DNA from 3 places in the Homoserinimonas sp. A520 genome. Region 3 is predicted to be linked to each of the others. Evidence: predicted binding sites of a transcription regulator. Region 3 holds the regulator's gene; each other region holds the start of a gene.
What was found. The regulator LexA, encoded in region 3, represses DNA repair genes until DNA is damaged. The targets are predictions, from matches to a motif close to TCGAACANNTGTTCGA.

Region 1: the regulator LexA is predicted to act here: its motif matches at 5,173-5,188, upstream of uvrA (excinuclease ABC subunit UvrA).
Region 2: the regulator LexA is predicted to act here: its motif matches at 1,633-1,648, upstream of ACX3PH_RS08265 (DUF6504 family protein).

What each region holds. Positions count from the first base shown of each region.
Region 1 is NZ_JBTMWX010000007.1:60,391-67,314, reverse strand. Features, by position in the region: gene rapZ (RNase adapter RapZ) at 1-252, opposite strand, end outside; gene uvrC (excinuclease ABC subunit UvrC) at 342-2,249, opposite strand; gene uvrA (excinuclease ABC subunit UvrA) at 2,256-5,123, opposite strand; gene uvrB (excinuclease ABC subunit UvrB) at 5,229-6,924, opposite strand, start outside.
Region 2 is NZ_JBTMWX010000002.1:763,460-770,383, reverse strand. Features, by position in the region: gene ACX3PH_RS08275 (hypothetical protein) at 213-602, shown strand; gene ACX3PH_RS08270 (SOS response-associated peptidase family protein) at 666-1,301, shown strand; gene ACX3PH_RS08265 (DUF6504 family protein) at 1,667-1,918, shown strand; gene ACX3PH_RS08260 (hypothetical protein) at 2,446-3,198, shown strand; gene ACX3PH_RS08255 (hypothetical protein) at 3,260-3,709, opposite strand; gene ACX3PH_RS08250 (hypothetical protein) at 3,808-4,356, opposite strand; gene ACX3PH_RS08245 (DEAD/DEAH box helicase) at 4,374-6,924, opposite strand, start outside.
Region 3 is NZ_JBTMWX010000003.1:69,497-76,420, forward strand. Features, by position in the region: gene miaA (tRNA (adenosine(37)-N6)-dimethylallyltransferase MiaA) at 1-351, shown strand, start outside; gene dapF (diaminopimelate epimerase) at 356-1,234, shown strand; gene ACX3PH_RS08965 (class I SAM-dependent methyltransferase) at 1,273-1,881, opposite strand; gene hflX (GTPase HflX) at 1,924-3,456, shown strand; gene lexA (transcriptional repressor LexA) at 3,434-4,129, opposite strand; gene ACX3PH_RS08980 (LysM peptidoglycan-binding domain-containing protein) at 4,444-4,788, shown strand; gene ACX3PH_RS08985 (histidinol-phosphate transaminase) at 4,917-6,008, shown strand; gene hisB (imidazoleglycerol-phosphate dehydratase HisB) at 6,057-6,665, shown strand; gene hisH (imidazole glycerol phosphate synthase subunit HisH) at 6,699-6,924, shown strand, end outside.

The DNA of each region.
Region 1 (6,924 bases), on a different contig from region 3:
GCGAAGCGAGTCGATGATCTCGTGGAGGTCGGCGAAGAGCTTTCCGCCACGCACATCGACGATGGCCGCGAGTTTCGGCAGGTTGCTTCCCGCACGGCCGGCGAGCTCCACCAGCGGTCGCAGCATTTGCGGGGGCAGGTTGTCGACGACGTACCAGCCCAGGTCTTCGAGGGCGTTGCCTACGGTCGACCTGCCTGCTCCGGACATACCCGTGACGATCAGCACTTCCTGCTGGACGGTGCCATCGGTCATCGTCTGTAGCCTCAAATCGTTGTTGATCGACGTTCCTCCAGCCTACCGATTTCGCGGCGCGACTCTGTCCGGGGGCTGTGTGGTCTGTTTCACTCGCGAAGCGAGCGATGGATCGTCTCCGCGGTGACCACCCCGATGCCCTTGACCTGGGAGATTTCGACGGCTGTCGCCGCGCGCAGCCTGGTGACGGAGCCGAAATGGCGCAGCAACTCTCGAACACGGCTCGGTCCGACACCCGGCACTTCGGAGAGCACGCTGGTGACATCTTTCTTGCGGCGTTGGCGTTGATAGGAGATGGCGAAGCGATGAGCCTCATCGCGGATGCGCTGGATCAGGAACATGGCATCGCTGTTTCGCGGAAGGATGACCGGGTAATCGGAGTCGGGCAGCCACACCTCTTCCAGTCGCTTGGCAATGCCGCACAGCTGGATGCCGGTGACACCGGAATCTCGCAGGGCGCGGGCGGCGGCCTGCACCTGCGGCTGGCCTCCGTCGACGATGAGCAGGTTGGGCCGATAGGCGAACTTCTTCTTTGCCGGGGCGGATTCTTCGTCTTCGCCTGGTTCTTCGCCCTGTTCCTGGACGGTTTCCGCCGTGGGATCGTTCATCCGCGCGAGTCGCCGCGACAACGTCTGGTAGATCGAGTCGGTGTCATCAGTGGAGGCGGGGATGCTGAACCGGCGGTACTGGTCTTTGCGGGCCAGCCCGTCTTCGAACACCACCATCGACGCCACGATGTTGGTGCCAGACAGGTGCGAGACGTCGAAGCACTCCATCCGCAGGGGTGCCTCCTCCATCCCGAGTGCTTCCTGAATGTCGGCCAGCGCCTGGGAGCGTGCCGTGAAGTCGCTGGTACGCCTGGTCTTGTAGAGCATGAGCGCGTTCCGGGCATTGGTTGCCACCGTCTCGGCCAGCGCTGCGACGTCTCCGCGCTGGGCGACCCGCAGTGAGATCCGCCCGGAGTTGCCTGTTCGTTCCCACTTGAGCGATGCGAGCCAATGTTCCAGCTCAGCTGCGTCCGAGGGCATCACGGGAACGACGACCTGCCGTGCGGGCACCTCATCGCCCTCATAGGCATTCCTCAGCACGGATTCGACCAGTTCGTCCAGGTCGACGTCGAGTTCCTTGTCGACCACCCAGCTGCGAACACCGCGGATGCGCCCGCCGCGTACCTTGAACAACTGGACGGCGGCCGCCAGCTCATCGTGGGCAATCCCGAAGAGGTCGGCATCGACGTTGTCGGCCAGCACGATCGTGTTCTTCGACAACACGGTCTCGAGTGCCGCCAGCTGGTCGCGGTAGCGCGCCGCATTCTCGTATTCCTGGGTCTCAGCCGCTTGTTTCATCCGCCTGCCCAATTCTGCGACATAACGGGTGTCCTGGCCGGCCATGAACGATGCGAAGTCCAGGGCGATCGACTTGTGGTCCTCTTTGGAGATGCGGCCGACGCACGGTGCAGCACACTTGCCGATGTCACCCAGCAGGCAGGGGCGGCCGGTCTGCTCCGCCCGTTTGTAGGTCGCATCCGAGCAGCTGCGCATCGGGAAGGCCTTGAGCATGAGGTCCACGGTTTCGCGGATCGCCCACACCTTGGTGTACGGGCCGAAGTACCTGGCGCCCGGCAATTTCTTGTTGCGGGTCACCAAGACGCGCGGAACGTCATCCGCCAGTGTGATCGCCAGGTACGGGTAGGACTTGTCGTCCTTGAACTGCACGTTGAACGGCGGGTTGAACTCCTTGATCCAGGTGAACTCCAGCTGGAGGGCCTCGAACTCGGTGCCGACCACCGTCCATTCGACCGAACTGGCCGTTGTCACCATCCGCCTGGTGCGTTCGTGAAGATTCTGCAGAGGGGCGAAGTAGTTGCTCAGGCGCGCCCGGAGGTTCTTGGCCTTGCCCACGTACAGCACGCGACGGTTGGAGTCCCGAAATCGGTACACGCCCGGTTTGGTGGGAATTTCACTCGCCTTCGGGCGATAACTGACGGTGTCGGCCATCGGTGCCTACTTGGCCGCCAGCACTTCTTTGAGGAAGGTGCCGGTGTGGCTCTTCTTGTTGCGCGCAACCTGCTCCGGCGTTCCAATGGCCACAACCTCACCACCGCCTGCTCCACCCTCCGGCCCCAGGTCGATGACCCAGTCTGCCGACTTGATCACGTCGAGGTTGTGCTCGATGACGATCACGGTGTTGCCCTTGTCGACCAGCCCGTTCAGCACCAGAAGGAGCTTCCGGACATCCTCGAAATGGAGGCCGGTGGTCGGCTCGTCGAGCACGTAGATGCTGCGGCCGTTCGACCGCTTCTGCAGTTCGGTCGCGAGCTTCACCCGCTGGGCCTCACCACCGGAGAGCGTCGTGGCGCTCTGGCCGAGGCGCACGTAACCGAGTCCGACGTCGACCAGGGTTTGCAGGTAGCGATGGATGGCGCTGATGGCCTGGAAGAACTCCGCTGCCTCAGTGATCGACATGTCGAGCACCTCGGCGATGTTCTTACCCTTGTAATGCACCGCCAGCGTTTCGCGGTTGTAGCGCGCTCCCCCGCAGACTTCACAGGTGACGTAGACGTCCGGCAGGAAGTTCATCTCGATCTTGATGGTTCCGTCGCCGGAACAGTTCTCGCAGCGGCCGCCCTTGACGTTGAAGCTGAACCGACCAGGGAGGTAGCCGCGGGACTTGGCCTCCATGGTCTCGGCGAACAGGTTGCGGATGCGATCGAAGACGCCCGTATAGGTCGCCGGGTTCGAGCGCGGGGTGCGGCCGATGGGCGCCTGGTCGACGTGGACGACCTTGTCGAGCTGGTCGAGCCCGGTGACCCTGCTGTGCTTGCCCGGGACCTGCCTGGCACCGTTGAGCTGGTTGGCGAGGACCTTGTAGAGGACGTCGTTGATCAGTGAGGACTTGCCTGAACCGCTGACCCCGGTCACCGCGGTCAGGGTACCGAGCGGGAAGCTGGCTGTCACGTTCTTCAGGTTGTTGGCGCGTGCACCCTGCACGGTGACCTGGCGGCCCTTGTCCACTGGTCGCCGCGACCCCGGGGTTGCGATCGACAGCCGGCCGGAGAGGTAGTCGCCGGTGATGGATGCCGTGTTGGCCAGCAGTTCGTCGTAGGAACCCGAGTGCACGACCATGCCGCCGTGCTCACCGGCGCCCGGTCCGATGTCCACCACCCAGTCGGCGGTTCGAATGGTGTCTTCGTCATGTTCGACGACGATGAGGGTATTGCCGAGGCCCTTGAGCTTGACCAGCGTCTCGATCAGCCGGCGGTTGTCCCGCTGGTGGAGGCCGATGCTCGGCTCATCGAGCACGTACAGCACGCCGGTGAGGCCGGAGCCGATCTGGGTGGCCAGGCGGATGCGCTGCGCCTCACCACCGGACAGCGTTCCGGCCGATCTCGCCAGGTTCAGGTAGTTCAGTCCGACCTCGAGCAGGAACTCCAGCCTCGCCCTGATCTCGCGAAGTACCGCCGCAGCGATCTGCTCCTCGCGGGCGGTCAGGGTCAGTTCTTCCATGAAGGTGAAGGCATCGGTGAGACTGAGCTCACAGGCATCCGCAATGCTCTTGTCGTTGACCGTGACCGCAAGCACTTCTGGCTTCAGCCGCTTGCCATCGCAGACCTGGCACGGGATCTCTCGCAGGTAGCTGGCGTACCGCTGCCGGGCGGAATCACTCTCGGCTTCAAGGTACTTGCGCTCGATGTAGGGGATGACGCCTTCGAAACCGGTCGAGTATTTCATCTCCCGCCCGTAACGGTTCTTCCACTTGACGGTGACCTGGAAGTTGTTGCCCTTCAGGATCGCTTCCTGGACATCCTCGGGCAGGTTGCCCCACGGCGTGGAGAGCGTGAAGCCGAGATCGCGTGACAGGCCCTCGAGGAGGCGCTGGAAGTAGTTGTACAGGCCCTTGCCGGATTGCGCCCACGGCAGGATGACACCCTCTGCGAGCGACAACTCCGGGTCGCCCAGCAGCAGGTCAGAGTCGACCGACATCCGGGTGCCGAGCCCGGAGCACTCCGGACATGCGCCGAACGGTGCGTTGAACGAAAACGTCCTGGGTTCGATCTCGGTCAGCTGGACGGGGTGACCGTTCGGGCACGACAGCTTCTCGGAGTAGCTGCGCCACGCGGCGTCGCCCTCCTCATCGATGAAGTTGATGGTAACCAGGCCATCCGTAAGGCGTAATGCCGTCTCGAGCGAGTCGGTGAGGCGGGTGAGTACGTCATCCGCTGCCACCAGGCGGTCGACGATGACCGAGATGTCGTGCTTGAGCTGCTTCTTGAGGATCGGCGGGTCGCTCAGCTGGATCGGCTTGCCGTCGACGATGGCGCGGGAGTACCCACTGGCCGCCAACTCCTTGAAGAGGTCGACGAACTCGCCTTTCTTCTGCGAGATCATCGGGCTGGCGATCTGGTACCGCGTTCCGGCCTCGAGGGTCATCAGCTGGTCGGCGATCTGTTGCACGGTCTGGCGCGAGATCCTCTCGCCGCATTCTGCGCAGTGCGGCACCCCGATGCGCGCCCAGAGCAGGCGCATGTAGTCGTAGATCTCGGTGATCGTCCCCACCGTGGAGCGTGGGTTGCGGTTGGTGGACTTCTGGTCGATCGAGACGGCGGGGCTCAGGCCCTCGATGAAGTCGACGTCCGGCCGGTCCACCTGGCCCAGGAACTGCCTGGCGTACGCGGAAAGTGATTCGACATAGCGTCGTTGCCCTTCCGCGAAAATGGTGTCGAAGGCGAGGGACGACTTGCCAGAGCCGGACAGGCCGGTGAAGACGACCAGCGAGTCGCGGGGTATTTCAAGGTCGACGTTGCGGAGGTTGTGGACTCTCGCACCGCGAACGCTGAGGCGCGCGTCGGAGTCAACGGGGGAAATGGTCACTGGATTCAGTCTACGTTCTCTTCGGCTGACAACTTCGGGTGCGGCGGCTTCGAACACATGTTCTATACTATCCGCTCAACGCAGCGAAACCGCCGCACGGCTGGGTCAGATGTGGCCAGCCGCCTCCATCTGGCGGAGTTCCTTCTTGAGATCGGAAACCTCGTCGCGCAGGCGGGCGGCCAACTCGAACTTGAGTTCGGCCGCTGCCGACAGCATCTGCTCGTTGAGGTCTCGGATGATCGTCTCCAGATCGTTGGCCCCGCTGGCGGCGAGGCCCTCGCGTCTCAGGTTCGGAGTGGGTGAGCGCCTCCGCCCGTCACGGTTGGACAGGAGTTCCTGGGTGTCCGCACCCTCGCGCGCGAGAACATCCGTGATGTCGGCGATTTTCTTGCGCAGCGGTGTCGGGTCGATCCCGTTGGCCAGGTTGTATGCGACCTGCTTCTCCCGTCGGCGGGTTGTCTCTTCGATGGCGATCTTCATCGAGTCGGTCAGCACGTCCGCGTACATGTGGACGGCTCCGGAGACGTTGCGTGCGGCGCGGCCGATCGTCTGGATGAGAGACGTCGATGAGCGGAGGAAACCCTCCTTGTCGGCGTCGAGGATGGCCACCAGCGACACTTCGGGAAGGTCGAGGCCCTCCCGAAGCAGGTTGATGCCGACCAGGACGTCGTAGACGCCCTGCCGGAGCTCGGTGAGCAGCTCAACCCGGCGCAGGGTGTCGACATCCGAGTGGAGGTAGCGAACCCGAATGCCGGCCTCTCCCAGGAACTCGGTGAGTTCCTCCGCCATCTTCTTGGTCAGGGTCGTCACCAGCACGCGCTCGTCGCGTTCGGTGCGCGTGCGGATCTCCTCGAGCAGGTCGTCGATCTGGCCCTTGCTGGGCTTGACGACGATCTGTGGGTCGACCAGGCCGGTTGGGCGGATGATCTGCTCGACCACACTGTCAGTGATGCCCATTTCGTAGCGGCCGGGTGTAGCGGACAGGTAGACCTTCTGCCCCACCCGGTCGAGGAACTCCGAGAACTTGAGCGGCCGGTTGTCGAGGGCACTGGGCAGGCGGAACCCGTGCTCGACCAACGTGCGCTTCCGGGAGGCGTCGCCCTCGTACATGGCGCCGATCTGCGGCACCGTGACGTGCGACTCGTCGATCACCACCAGGAAGTCCTCGGGGAAGTAATCGATGAGGCAGTGCGGGGCCTCCCCCGGCGCTCGCCCATCGATGTGCCGCGAATAGTTCTCGATGCCGCTGCAGAAACCGATCTGCTCCATCATCTCGAGATCGAAGGTGGTGCGCATCCTGAGCCGCTGGGCCTCGAGGAGCTTGCCGTCGCGCTCCAGCTCGCCGAGGCGCTCCGCCAGCTCCTCCTTGATGGTGCCGATCGCGCGGTGCATCGAGTCCGGGCTGGCGACGTAGTGCGAGCCGGGGAACACGGAGACGGCATCCAGCTTCCTCACGACATCGCCGGTGAGCGGATGCAGGCTGTACAGCGCCTCGACCTCGTCGCCGAACATTTCGATGCGGATGGCGAGTTCCTCGTACATCGGGATGATCTCGATGGTGTCGCCTCGCACCCGGAAATTCCCGCGGGAGAAGTCGACATCGTTGCGTTGGTACTGCATGGAGACGAACTTGCGGATGAGCGCCTCGCGATTGATGCGCATGCCGACCTGAAGCGCCATCATGGCGTCCAGGTATTGTTCAGAGCTACCGAGGCCGTAGATGCACGACACCGTGGACACCACGATGACGTCACGCCGGCTGAGGAGGGAGTTCGTGGTCGAGTGTCGCAGGCGCTCCACC
Region 2 (6,924 bases), on a different contig from region 3:
ATATGGAGACGAGGTCGGAAGGCGACATGGTTCAGTTGTTTAGATTCTGAGATCCAGCTTCGCCATCATCGGCCTTGTTCATCACTTGGACGAGCTCACGATGGAGACGAGGGCAGCCGTCTGGAATCATCGGCGCTACCCGATTATTCAAGCCTCTGCCGAGATCAATTCGTCGCGGTGCAGGTGTCGGTTCGCAGCGTTAGAGTGCGTCCATGAGAATCTTTGGCACCCCGGACGCAGAGTATTACGTCTCCGATCGTGTTGCTGAGTTGGTCGACACGCTGTCCGCAGAACTCTCAGCAACGGGGTGCTCCTGTCGCGTGACAGTCCCGGCGCACATGCTCGACCAGTTGCGCGAAAGCTACGTACGCGACCACTGGGCCGAGATTCTACTTCCAGCACAGATCAGGTGGGGTCGCACGGAGTCTGCTCTTGAGCCCAAAGAGGCCAGCAGCGCTGTCTTCCAGATTGCTGCCGCGCTGCACGAACTCGCACCGTCAAGTCACCCTCGCGTGGAGAGTCCGTACGTGCCCGAGGGCTCGGGCGAGTCCCGCAGCGACTCCTGGGACTATGTGCGAACCGTGACCGTGGATGGGGTCTAGACCATGTGTGCGTCGTATGGTCTGGATCCGCGTGAAGGTGACTACAAGACCCTGACCCGTTTGATGGACGAGGAGTCACTTCGCAGCCTTCAAGAGTGGGTCAAGAGGAACGAGCGCAAGCCGGTGCGGCCTACCGGGAGGAACCTCCGGAACCTGAATCCGATTGTGCGTGACGCCGGAGATGGTGCGCGTCTTGAGCTTGGTTGGTGGGGCTACTTGGCCAAGGGCGAGCCCGTGAAGTGGCCGACAATCAACACCAAGTCGGAGAGGTTGAAGGAACAACCCGGCACAGCCAACGGGCGTGTTCTGGTGCCGGCCACCGAGTGGTGGGAGAAGCAGAAGCCGTCAATGCAGTGGTTTGACTTCGCGACCTCCGAGCTGTTCTTTATGGCTGCCGTGACGAGGGGCGGCACGCCAGCGGGGGGAAGTCCTGTCACGTGCTATTCGCTGGTCATGCAGCCCGCACGCTCCGATCTGGCTCACCTTCACGACCGGATGCCGCTGCTCATCCCGGAGAGCTTCTACGGTGAGTGGCTTGACCCGGGCCAGGGCGGAAGTCGAGAGCTGATTGAAGCAGCGATCGCCGCCGGCCAAGAGGTCAATGAAATGGTGCGAGCTGCATCGAGCACGGGACCGGACCTGACGAAACCTACCCGCCAAGGCCGCGGGGATGCGACCCTGGACTTGCCTGGCTTATGAGGTTCGTGTGCGCTGCTGACGCTGCGCCCCTGAGCGTCCGGTAGTAGCCGATCAGCTGACGATCGGCCCGTGCAGATGCCCAGGTCACTACCCGATATCCGATCTCGTCACCCTTTCGAATGATCCGGATAATCCCGTAGCACTTCTCCATCGAGTCGACCATGTACCAAACGCCCGGCTCAGGCTCCCTCGCGGCCATGATTGGATGCCACTTCGGCTCCGACGTTCGTGCTCTTCGAGCGGCCGTGTCGAGCGCATCCTGACGAGAGTGCCGCATAGTAAGAAATCATCCTTTGGCGTGTCGCGAGGTTGGTCGTATGCTCGTTAACTCTCGAATGTATGTTCGAATGTTTGAGGAGTCAAGAATGATCGCAACCACCGACACCGTGGCCGTCTGGCTCACCGACGGCACCCCTGATCGACTCGTTTGGAACGGCAAACGATTTCGGGTCAGCGACCGCCCCACGCCGCTCGAGGATGAGTTCTATTGGGTCACTCACCCGCCAGCCGGAATCGTCGGATGGCGATTTCAGGGCACAACCGAAGATGGGACAACTCGCATGTTCGACATTCGACAGAACGGTGGTGGATGGACGCTCGTGCGGGTCTACGTGTAGGTGCGTGGATGCGACGTCCGAGTCCGGAGGCCCCAATCCGCAGGCTCAGAAAATACGTCCTAAAGCAGCTCGCACCGCGAATTTCGCACTCCTGAGCCCGCGCAAAAAATGCCTCAAACTGGCTTACGAGCAGCGGACGGCATGGCGCTTGGCGAATTGGTGGACGCTATTCGCTCCTTCTAATCGATGAGGCAGTCGTCAAATTTTCCCGGTCGTGCAAGACGGTCCGCAAACCGTCAGTATCATTCACCTCACTGTCTGCCAGGAACTCGAAGTCGGTATCGGGTAACTCGGGGGACTCATTGTTGTCTACTGGTCTGAGCATGGGCCGATGCTATCGGGCCTCGATCTCGACCTGTTCGAGTTATCCACAGTGACGCGGCGCGCTCCGGTGATCCTCTCGAAGGCCCTCCGTCAACTCTGTCAAATGGGATGGCGGCCGGACCCTGATTGACACATATTCGGCGGATTCTCGACCTGCTCGATTGGGTACACCCCGGTTGACAGCCCGCCGATAGGCTCGAACCATGCGCGAGGGATCAGGTTTCACCAGTCAACAGTGGTTCACTGGGCTACTCCCAGAGGTCACCTCTGCTCGCCGTGTCCTTGCCTCGGCCGACCGCCTTCTTCGGCAAGAAGGAACGCTGGAGCGCGACCTCGACGCTGTGCTTGCCACCTATTCGATCGGTGTAGAGCGTTTGATGAAGCTCGCGCTCGGAACTGCGGCCGTGTCCCGTGGCGAAGGGTGGCCCAAGAATATGGGTTTCACGCGAGATGGTTGGGGTCACGCGCTCGACGAGATGGACGCCCGGCTGCGTGACACCCTCCGAGAGGCCGTGGCCGAGGGCGACTGGGAGCACAAACGGCTTCTAGATTCGTGGATCTGCACTCTGGACAACGATCCAGTCTGGACTGCTGCGATCCAAGCGCTCAGGAACTACGCGGACGCCGGTCGCTATCACCACTTGGACCAGATCCGAGGTGGCGAGGTTAAGTCCCGATCGTCGCGCGACATGTGGGAAGAAGTAGAGCGAGCAGCGATCGACAGCGACAAGGCGCTCTCGGACCTCTATAAACGTGCACTCGACGGCGATGACTTCGATTCGTTTGAGTTAGTTCTACGCGGTGCGGTCGCGGACGCGATCAACCGCTGGGTGAGCATCATCTGCCTGTTCGGGTTTCACGGGGTCCTCGGAGAGGATTGGCGTGTCATTGGCGCCGACGCACTACCGGATGACGCGCTACCCGTGCGCTCGTTACCGGGGTGCGAAGGAACCTAGAAGGGAATTTCTGCCTGGATTCGATCCAGTCCATCTGGGGAACCGCCGAACCGGTCCGCTCTCATAGGTCGAAGGTCGTCTGGGAGCGCCATTCAGCGATGAATCTATCCGCGAGCGCTCTTGACGCTCCTCGGCCCTGGCCCTCTTCGCGGAACATGTTCGCGACAGATTTGCGGAAGATCCGCTGCCAGGCCGCCTCGAATCCCGTTGACGGAAGCTCCACGAGAATACGTGGCTGACCGTCGGTGCTCGTGAACGTTGAATCGACGTCGCCCTCAAGTAAGTACATGCTTCTCGCTCGAAGGATGTTGTCGATGGCACCCGCGAACTTGGGGAGCTCGAACCCGATTAGGAACTCGGTAGCCACCGGTCGCTCGAACTCGAGTTGGAGGCGCACGACGTCCGAGCTTCCAAGCGCGGTCGCCCATTGCGATTTGCAGTCACCGGCGGGTGTGTGTGCGTGTGCACGGATGAGCTCTGTGATTTCGGGGTGGCCCGTCGCATCGACCATGATTACTGGAATCAGCCTTCCACCGGCCGTGTCAACGTTGGCGATGGCTGCGGAACTGGTGGCCGGTACTACCCGATCTCGTGGGGATCGCTGCACTCTCATGAGGTGGGCGTCCTGGCATTAACTATCTCAACAGGTATCTCGCTTTTGTTCTCGAACGTGTCGGTGAAGATAGCCACGAAGTCTCGCGGCCTCCGCCCTTCGAGGAGCCCCACCGCAGCGAAGAACCTGACATCTCCTTCGAGACTCGTCCCCGCAGCGATGGTCGCGGGGAGGTTGAGCGCACCGTCGGCGTCAAGGCTATGGAGACGCAGCGAGACGAGGCTGGCGTCAACCATGTACCGGATTTCCAGCTCACCGGATGTGATCGCATTACTAGCGTCGGTTGGGTTCTTCGCTCTTACGCGAAAGGTGTACTCGGTGCCGAGGTCCGTCGTGACCGACGAGCTCTCCAGGTACGTGATCACGACCTTAGGTTGACGACGAGCTTCTTGGCGCCTCGTCGCGTTGAGTGAGCGGATCGCCGTAATGAGTCCACCAAAAGCGATAGCTGAAGTGACCAGCGACCAGCCAAGCGCAAGAACGCTGATCTTGATTGCGGGCTCGGCCGCGAAGAACCAGTCGACGGGATTGAGCGCGGGATTCATGTGCGTGATCCTCCGAATCAGTAAGCCACCGCTGCGCGGTCGTAGGCGAACCTGGCATCCGACTCGGCAAGGACCTTCGCTCTCACCTCGGCGAGCTTGAAGTCGAGCACGCGGAGCTCGCCATCGATCCGCGAGATCGACTCGATCCGGTGGAACCGGTCGCCATAGACCTCGGCGAACCTAGCCATGCCGTGAAGTTTCCAAACAGCGTCAGGCAGCCAGGAGCCATGCGGGTCGACGATGCTCGCTCGCACACCGGACTCGGTGTCGACGAAGAATAAGAAGTCAGGCCGCAGCGTGCGCCAGTCCCCATGGCGGTCCTGGTAGGCGATGCTCATGGAGTCACGCCCGCCGGTTGGGTTTCGGTACCACGCGAGCATGTCGCCGTGCGAGATCTCCGTGTCCAGCACTTGAATCTCATCGGGGTTTAGCTTCCCGACAGGAAACATGCCCTTTTCATCCGCGAGCAGATGGAGCGGACGTCGCTCGAGCAGCTGCGTCGACTCGCCAACGGAGCGCTTCATCTCCTCCTGCCGGTTTCTCGGTAGTGCCATCGAGATCAGCTGCGGGTCCGTGCTCATGGCGGTGATCTCGGCGTACAAGCTCTGGCGGGACTCGGACAGCGCCTTGATAGGGACGCGATGCTGGTTCAGCCATTCTGCCGAAATTTTGTCGGCCGCCTCGTCGAGCGCGGGCCGCGTTTGCGGCAGCATCGCCAGCGCAGCTACGCGGACGTGGGCGTCGCGAAGCATTTCCTCGTCGTCAATGTTCCCAGCGAGATGGTCGATGTATGTCCGAGCGATATCCGGCGTGATTGTACGCGCCCCATTGCGATATGAGTCTTGTATCGCACGGTCGTCGGCGACCTCCATCCAAGCGTCGTCCCGTCGGAGTCCGTGACGTGCGGAGCCGTGGAGGGTCGCGCCTGCGACGGTGAGCACGTCCGTCTTCGCCTTCTCCAGCTCGCTTGGGTATTGGGCTGCAAGCCCGTTTAGAACGCCGTGGAGCCGCTCGTGAGCGATCTTGCCAGCTTCCGGTACCAGCCGGTCCGCTGCAAGCGCGTGCGCCAGCGAGGTCAGCCGCTTGATCGGGTTCGCGTGCTTGCGAGGGAGCGTCTCCGCGGGGAGTTCAGTGAACAGGTCCCACACCTCGTGAGGCACGCCACTGTTCGGCGTCATGAGCTGCGGGTCAATGAGGACACGCTGCCCGGCTTCGCTGCCCCCGATCAGATCGTTGCCCATGATCTTCTCTAACACCAGGCTGGCAGTGGCCTTATTGAAGCGCGGCAGGATGCACTCGACGCTGTTCAGGAGGTTGTCACCCTCGATTCTGCGGGCGAGAGGACTTCGAATCATGCGGCCGAGAAGTTGCGTGATGTGCGTCTCGTCCTGCGCAGGACGGAACGACACCATCACTTCGGCGCGGGGGCAGTCCCAGCCGGTGCTGATTGCGTCCTTCGCGAGCAGCACGCGGACATACGTCGCGTCTTGGACGCGCTCAGGAGAGATGTACGGCACGCTATGCGGTCCGAACGTCTGCGCGGTGTGGTCGCCGAACACGTGAGCGAGCGAGTCCGGCTCCAGCTCTGGCCATTCGTCGCGAATCACATCGATTGCCGAGGACACCTCCGCTGGGGAAGGCTTGTTCGGCACTTGCAGCACCAAGAGCGGTTTGACCGGCTCGGGGTCGTCCTGTGCTCGAGCGTACTTCGCCCACGCATCGGAGAGCGCCTTGACTTTGCGAACGCCGCGGCGCAGAAGCACGGTGTTGAAGTCGCCCGTCTCCGCTGGGAAGTCGAGAATGATGTCGTCCTTGAGAAGACCGGACTCCTGGATGCGCATGGGGTCGACCGTGATCGTTCGGAGGTGAAGACGGTTTTCCTCCACCTGAGCCGCATGCATCGCCTCCTCGAAACGCTGCACTGTCGCTGAGATGCCCCACACGATTGGCATCGGAGGCACGCCGCTTTGGCCGTTGATAAGGCGCTTCACTATCGTCGGCGTGTCGGAGGCGCTCTTGCCCATTCCCCTGTGGGCCTCGTCGAGGACCATGTAGAGCGTGAGCTTTTCGTCCTCGATCGTGTTGCGCAGGGTGTCCCAAAATGTAAACGGCACAGTGTCGGGGTGCGCCTCGATGCCGGAGAGCACGTTCGAGTCGTCGTGCCCTCGCACGAGCAAGCTGTTTCGGGAGAGCTTCGAAGTGTTGAGAAAGTAGACGTGACCGGCCTGGAGCTTCGGGTACCTGAACGGGTGTTCGACGGTGACAAGGCGGTTCCGAAGCCGGTCAGACGCCTGCTCGAGCCGGTGCCGCGTCTGCTGGTTTAGCGACGGGTCGTCGCTAAACCACAGCACGACCGCGCCAGGATCCGGTATCACGTCGAAGTCGTCGCTACCCCAGAAGAGCGCCTCGATCACGGCAGCTGCCATTACAGTCTTGCCTGAGCCGGTTGCCGCAGTAAGTGCCACAGACCCGACGCGCCTGCGTGCGCCGTGGTAGATCTCGCGCGCGTCAGCGAGCTCACGCAGAGTGTCACCGACGGCGTCAGATTGATAGTCCTTGAGTGTGAAG
Region 3 (6,924 bases):
GGGCTGAGCGCACCGCGACCGGAATTGGTGGCACGGCTGGATGCGCGGGTGCGGCACATGTGGGACGCCGGCCTGCTCGACGAAGTCGAAGGCCTCATCCCGCTCGGACTGGAACGCGGGATCACCGCGAGGCGGGCAATCGGGTACGCCCAGGCCATGGAACAGCTCGCCGGTGGAATGAGCGAAACCGAGGCGATCGAGCAGACGGCCGCCCTGACCCGCAAATACGCGCGCCGCCAGGTGAGCTGGTTCAAGCGATACCCGAACACGACCTGGCTGGAACATGATGACCCGGCACGCGTCGAGCAGGCCTTCGCCGCCGTCGCTGCCCCCACCCACCAGTATCCTTAGGCGCATGCCAGACATCCACTTCACCAAGGGCCACGGCACCGGCAACGACTTCGTGCTGTTCAGCGACCCGGACGGGGAACTGAACCTCACGCCGGCCCAGCTGGCTGCCATCGCCGATCGCCACTTCGGGGTCGGAGCCGACGGGGTGATCCGGGCGGTACGGTCACGAAGCCTCCCGGAGGGTGAGGCCTCCCTGGCCGAAGACGATACCGCCGAATGGTTCATGGACTACCACAACGCAGACGGAACACCGTCTGAGATGTGCGGAAACGGCATCCGTGTCTACGCCCAATACCTGGTCGAGAACGGGCTGGTCGAGCTCGATCCGACCGACACGTTGTCGATCGGCACTCGCGGGGGAGTTCGCGACCTGCAGCGCAACCTGAAAGGCTTCCAGGTCGACCTGGGGCGCTGGTCCCTTGACGGCGGGGATGCCCTGGTGCGTGCCAGGAACCTCAGTGTCGCCCGCCCTGGGCTCGGCATCAACGTCGGCAACCCCCACGTGGTGGTGGCCTTGTCCAGTGAGGAGGAGCTGGCATCCGCCGACCTTTCCTACATTCCCAAACTCGACCCGGAACCAGCCGAGGGGGCGAACGTCGAGTTCGTCGTCCCGGCTGACCCGATGGTGAAGGACGGCGTCGGCACGATCACCATGCGGGTGCATGAGCGCGGGAGCGGGGAGACCCTTTCGTGCGGCACCGGGGCGGCTGCCGCAGCGCTGGCCACCCGCCATTGGGCGGGCAGCGGGGCGCCCAACCAGTGGAAGGTGCACGTACCGGGAGGCACCCTCGGCGTGCGGATGTGGGCTGCCGAAGACGGCGAGCACGTCTCGTTGAGCGGTCCGGCCGTGCTCGTCTATGAGGGCGACCTCAGCCTCGCCTGACGGTCACCGAGCCTGTCAAAGCGCCCGGCAAGCGGCTTTCAGCGCCGTCGCACCTTCAGCACTCGATATCCCTTGTGCGTCGCCGCCCGCGACACCGGGAAACCCTCCGGAAGGGCGCCTTCCAGCCAGCGCTGCAGCGAGTCCGAGCCGAGGTTGCGCTGCACCACCAGCCAGGCGTCCGCTTCAACCTCCAGCCGGGGGAGCCAGAAGCTCAACATCTTGTGCAGTTCGGCTTTGCCCACTCGAATCGGCGGGTTGGAGCGGATCGACATGAACCCGATGTCGGCGGGAACATCCTCGGGCCGTACAGCGTTGACGTTGGTGAGGCCGAGCTTCTCGGCGTTGCGGCGCACCAGGTCCAGTGCCCGCTCATTCACGTCAACCGCCCACACCGTGGCGCGTGGCGAGTCGATGGCCAGGCTCAACGAAATGGGGCCCCAGCCGCAGCCGAGATCCAGCAGGTCTCCGCCGGGTGGCGGGGGCGGGGTGTTGGCCAGCAACACCTGGGTACCGGCATCGATTCGCTCCGGCGAGAAGATTCCCCCGGCCGTCGTCACCTCAACCGGCCGCCCAGCGAGGACGACCGAAATGTGGCGGAGCTTGAGCTCACTCTCCGGGGTGGAGGAGAAGTAATGCTCATTGGACATGAAGGCAAACTTATCGAAATACCAGGAGCTAGGGTTAACCCGATGACTGAAGTAGAACCAGACGAGAGTCAGGATGTGATCGACCGGGTGCTTGCCCACGCGGGTTCGCGCTCGTCCGGTTACGCCATTTTCACCTCCGGCGCCCAGGCGTTGCAGGCGGATGCCGAAGCGGAGCCATTTTCTGCCGATGGCGACCAATTCGACCGGGAGGACCGCCAGGCGCTGCGTCGCGTCGCCGGCCTGTCCACTGAGCTGGAAGACGTCACCGAAGTCGAGTACCGGCAACTCCGCCTGGAAAAAGTCGTGCTTATCGGGATCTACTCGCAGGGCAACGCGCAGGAGGCCGAGAACTCGATGCGGGAACTCTTCGCGCTTGCCGAGACGGCCGGCGCGGTCGTGCTCGACGGGTTGCTGCAGAAGCGCGCGACCCCCGACCCGAGCACGTTCTTCGGTAAAGGCAAAGCGATCGAGCTTCGCGATGTCGTGGCGGCCGTCGGTGCTGACACGGTGATCGTTGACGGTGAACTGGCACCCAGCCAGCGGCGTGCGCTCGAAGACGTCATCAGGGTCAAGGTGATCGATCGGACTGCAGTCATCCTCGACATCTTCAGCCAGCACGCGAAGAGCCGGGAGGGCAAGGCGCAGGTCGAACTGGCCCAACTCGAGTACCTGCTTCCCCGCCTGCGCGGCTGGGGTGAATCGATGTCCAGGCAGGCCGGTGGCCAGGTGGGTGGTGCCGGGGCGGGAATGGGCAGCCGTGGTCCAGGTGAGACCAAGATCGAGCTCGACCGTCGTCGCATCCACACCCGCATGGCGCGCCTGAGGAAGCAGATCAAGGGGTTCGCTCCTGCGCGGGAGGCCAAACGCGCCAACCGCAACCGCCACGAGGTTCCGTCGGTCGCCATCACCGGCTACACCAACGCCGGCAAGTCTTCGCTGCTGAACCGGATCACCAGCGCGGGGGCGCTGGTGGAGAACGCGTTGTTCGCCACCCTGGACACTGCCGTTCGCCGGAACACGACCGCGGACGGACGCGGCTACACCCTCACCGACACGGTCGGTTTCGTTCGAAACCTTCCGCACCAATTGGTCGAGGCGTTCCGCTCCACGCTGGAAGAGGTGGGAGATGCTGATGTGATCGTGCACGTTGTCGACGCCTCGCACCCCGACCCGGCGAGCCAGCTGGCGACCGTGCGTGATGTCATCGGGGAGGTCGGCGCACGTCACATCCCGGAGATCGTCGCCTTCAACAAGAGCGACCTGGCTGACGACGACCAGCGGCTGCTGCTGCGCGGGCTGGAACCGCGTGCGGTATTCGTCTCGGCGCGCACCGGCGAGGGTATCGATGAACTCCTCGAGCGGATCGGCGAAGAACTACCATCCCCGTCCATCGAGCTGACGCTCCTCGTGCCGTACGAACGCGGCGACGTGGTGTCGTCAATGCATGATCGCGCTGTCGTCCTGTCGACGGACTACGAGGAAGCCGGTACCCGGGTTCGGGTGCTCGTGAACGCGGCCGACGCCTCGCTGCTGCGCGAGTTCACCGTCTCGGCTACAGGGACCGCAGCACCGTAACGACCTTGCCGAGCACCTCGGCATAGTCGCCGACGATCGGCTCGAAAGCACTGTTGCGCGGCAGCAGCCAGGTGTGCCCGTCGCGCTGACGGAACACCTTGACGGTGGCTTCGTCATCGAGCATGGCGGCAACGATGTCGCCGTTCTCTGCGGTCTTCTGCTGGCGTACGACGACCCAGTCACCGTCGCAGATGGCGGCGTCGATCATGGAGTCTCCGACGACCTTGAGCATGAACAGATCGCCCTTGCCGACCAGCTGCCGTGGCAGCGGAAAGACTTCTTCGATCTGCTGTTCAGCCGTGATCGGGATGCCGGCAGCGATGCGGCCGACGAGTGGCACCATGGCGGCGTCACCGATCGGCGTGGGGTGATCTGACTCGACGGCGCCCGCGTCGCGGCCGGGAAGGTCGATCAGCACTTCGAGCGCCCTGGGCCGATTGGGATCCCGGCGAAGGTAGCCGCTCAGTTCCAGCTGGTTCAACTGGTGGGTCACGCTCGACAGGGAGGACAGACCGACGGCGTCGCCGATCTCACGCATGCTCGGCGGATATCCCCGTCCGGCCACTGCTCGCTGGATGAACTCGAGGATGGCCTTCTGCTTCTCGCTCAGGCTCTTTCGACGACGGGTCGTTCCCCGGGGGGCCGGTACTGCGCGGGGTGTGCTGTCGTCCATCTGGGGCTCCTCTGTCGACGGTTCGATCTGAATGTCAGTGGCTGCTGCTTGTGTGGTGTTCAGACAATCGAAACTGTATCCGCGATCTGGCGGATAAGCAAAGGTTTGTTCGAGTGTGTCGGCGGGTTCTTTGGTCAGATATCGAAACTGGGGCTTGAAAGTGGGAGAAATCGAATGTATGTTCGGAACACAGCTTCGCATCCGGTGCTCCCGGCCGAGCACCGGATGCCGAAGTTCAGCCCCGCTCCACCGAATGTGTAACAGCACCCGAACGCGTAACAGCTACCCGAATGCGTAACAGGAAGGCCACGATGATGAGCGACACCCTCCACGCCGGCACGACCCGCGCCACTCCGGTTTCCCGGCTGCGGTTGACCCGCAGGGGGCGCACCGTGCTCACCACGCTTGCGGCGACGCCTCTCGTCCTCGCCGCTCTCGCCTTCGCGCTGAACGGTGGGATGGCGACCGCGACCATGGAAGAGGGGTCGACGACCTACGTCACTGTGGAGGCAGGCCAGTCGCTCTGGCAACTCGCGGAAGAGGTGGCGCCGGGCGAGGATATTCGCGAAGTGGTTGCCCAGCTGCTGCGAGTGAACGCGCTGGAGAGTGCGGAAATCTTCCCCGGGCAGCAATTGGCGCTGCCGAACCAGTACCGCTGAGCTACGTACTGCTGAGCATGTACCGCTGAGCATGTACCGCTGAGTACGTACCGCTGAGTACGTGCCACTGACGAGCCGCCCGACCCGGCACGACGAAAGGCGCTCCCGGCCACAGTTAACATGGCAGGGTGGCTTCCCTTGATGATCTCCCCATCCGCGACAACCTCCGCGGCCTGCGGCCGTACGGTGCACCGCAGAAGGCCGTTCGTACGGCTCTCAACGTCAACGAGAACACCCACGCGATTCCTGAGGCGGTCGCTCACGACATCGTCACGGCCCTGGCCGGCGCAGTGCTCGGCATCAACCGCTATCCCGATCGCGAGTTCACTGCCCTGCGGGACAGCCTTGCCGGATACCTCGGCCACGGCCTGACCCGCGACAACATCTGGGCGGCGAACGGGTCGAACGAGGTTCTCCAGCAGCTCCTCCAGGCGTTCGGCGGGCCGGGTCGCAGTGTCCTGGGTTTCCCGCCCACCTATTCGATGCACTCGATCATTGCCGCCGGAACCGACACCAGGTGGATCGCCGTCGAGCGTGCAGCCGACTTCGAGATTTCACCGGCCCTCGCCGTCGCTTCCATCGAGGAGCACCGGCCCGACGTTGTCTTCTTCTGCGCCCCCAACAACCCGACCGGAACGCCGTTGTCCCTGGAGACGATCGAGGCGGCCTATGAGGCGACCGAGGGCGTGGTCGTCGTGGACGAGGCGTACGTCGAGTTCGCCCCGGCCGAGCGCCCAACGGCACTCAGCCTCCTTCCCGGCCGTGAGCGGCTGATCGTGTCGCGCACCATGAGCAAGGCGTTCGCCTTCGCGGGGGCCCGCGTCGGATACCTGGCCGCCGACCCGGCGGTGACGGATGCCATCCGCCTGGTTCGCCTTCCCTATCACCTCTCTGCCCTCACGCAGGCGGCCGCGGTCGCCGCCCTGGCGCACACCGGCGAGATGCTCGCGATGGTCGACGACATCAAGCGCCAACGCGATCGCCTCCTCGAAGAGCTTCCGAAGCTGGGTTTCACGGTGTGGCCGAGCGACGCGAACTTCGTGCTCTTCGGTGGCGTCGCCAACCCGCACGCGGTGTTCACCGCCCTGCTCGAGCAGGACATCCTCATCCGTGACCTCGGCATCCCGCACCACCTCAGAGTGACGGCGGGGACCGAGGCGGAGACCAGCGCCTTCCTGAACGCCATCGAAGGACTCGGCGCCGCTGTCGGCAGGGAGTAACACACGCGCACGCTGGTTAGACTTGCATAGTGAAAAGAGGACAGCCGAATGGGTGAACCGACCAGAACCGCCCAGCTTTCGCGGGAGACGAGCGAGTCGAGCATCGAACTATCCCTCGATCTCGACGGTACCGGTAGCTCGAATGTGTCGACATCGGTGCCATTCTTCGACCACATGCTCACGGCGTTCGCCAAGCATTCGCTGGTCGACCTCACCGTCCGCGCCAGTGGTGACGTCGAAATCGACGTCCATCACACCGTGGAAGACGTGGGAATCGTCCTCGGCAAGGCGATCAGCTCTGCACTCGGCGACAAGGCAGGGATCTCCCGCTATGGGGACGCCCTGGTGCCGCTGGACGAAGCGTTGGTGCAGGCGGTCGTCGATGTATCCGGGCGTCCCTACCTAGTGCACTCCGGTGAGCCTGCCGGGTTCGAATTCCACCTCATCGGCGGGCACTTCACCGGGTCCATGGTTCGTCACGTCTTCGAGGCGATCACTTTCCACGCCGGCATCACCGTGCACCTGACGGTGCTGGCCGGCCGCGACCCGCACCACATCGCCGAAGCGGAGTTCAAGGCCTTCGCCCGCGCGTTCCGTCAGGCGATCACGCCGGATGCGCGAGTTTCCGGCGTGCCATCCACCAAGGGCGCCCTCTGACCGGCGTCCGCTTCACCAGCTGATCGGATTCGATTGTCTACTCCTTCCGTTGTGGTCCTGGACTACGGCAGTGGCAACATCCACTCCGCCATCAAGGCCCTGGAGCTGGCCGGTGCCAGCGTCGAACTCACGGCTGACCGCCGGAAGGTCGCGGAGGCCGATGGCCTGTTCGTCCCGGGGGTCGGCGCATTCTCCGCCGTCATGGCGGCGCTCCGGTCCGTTGGCGGGCCCGAGCTGATCGAGCGCCGGATTGCCGGCG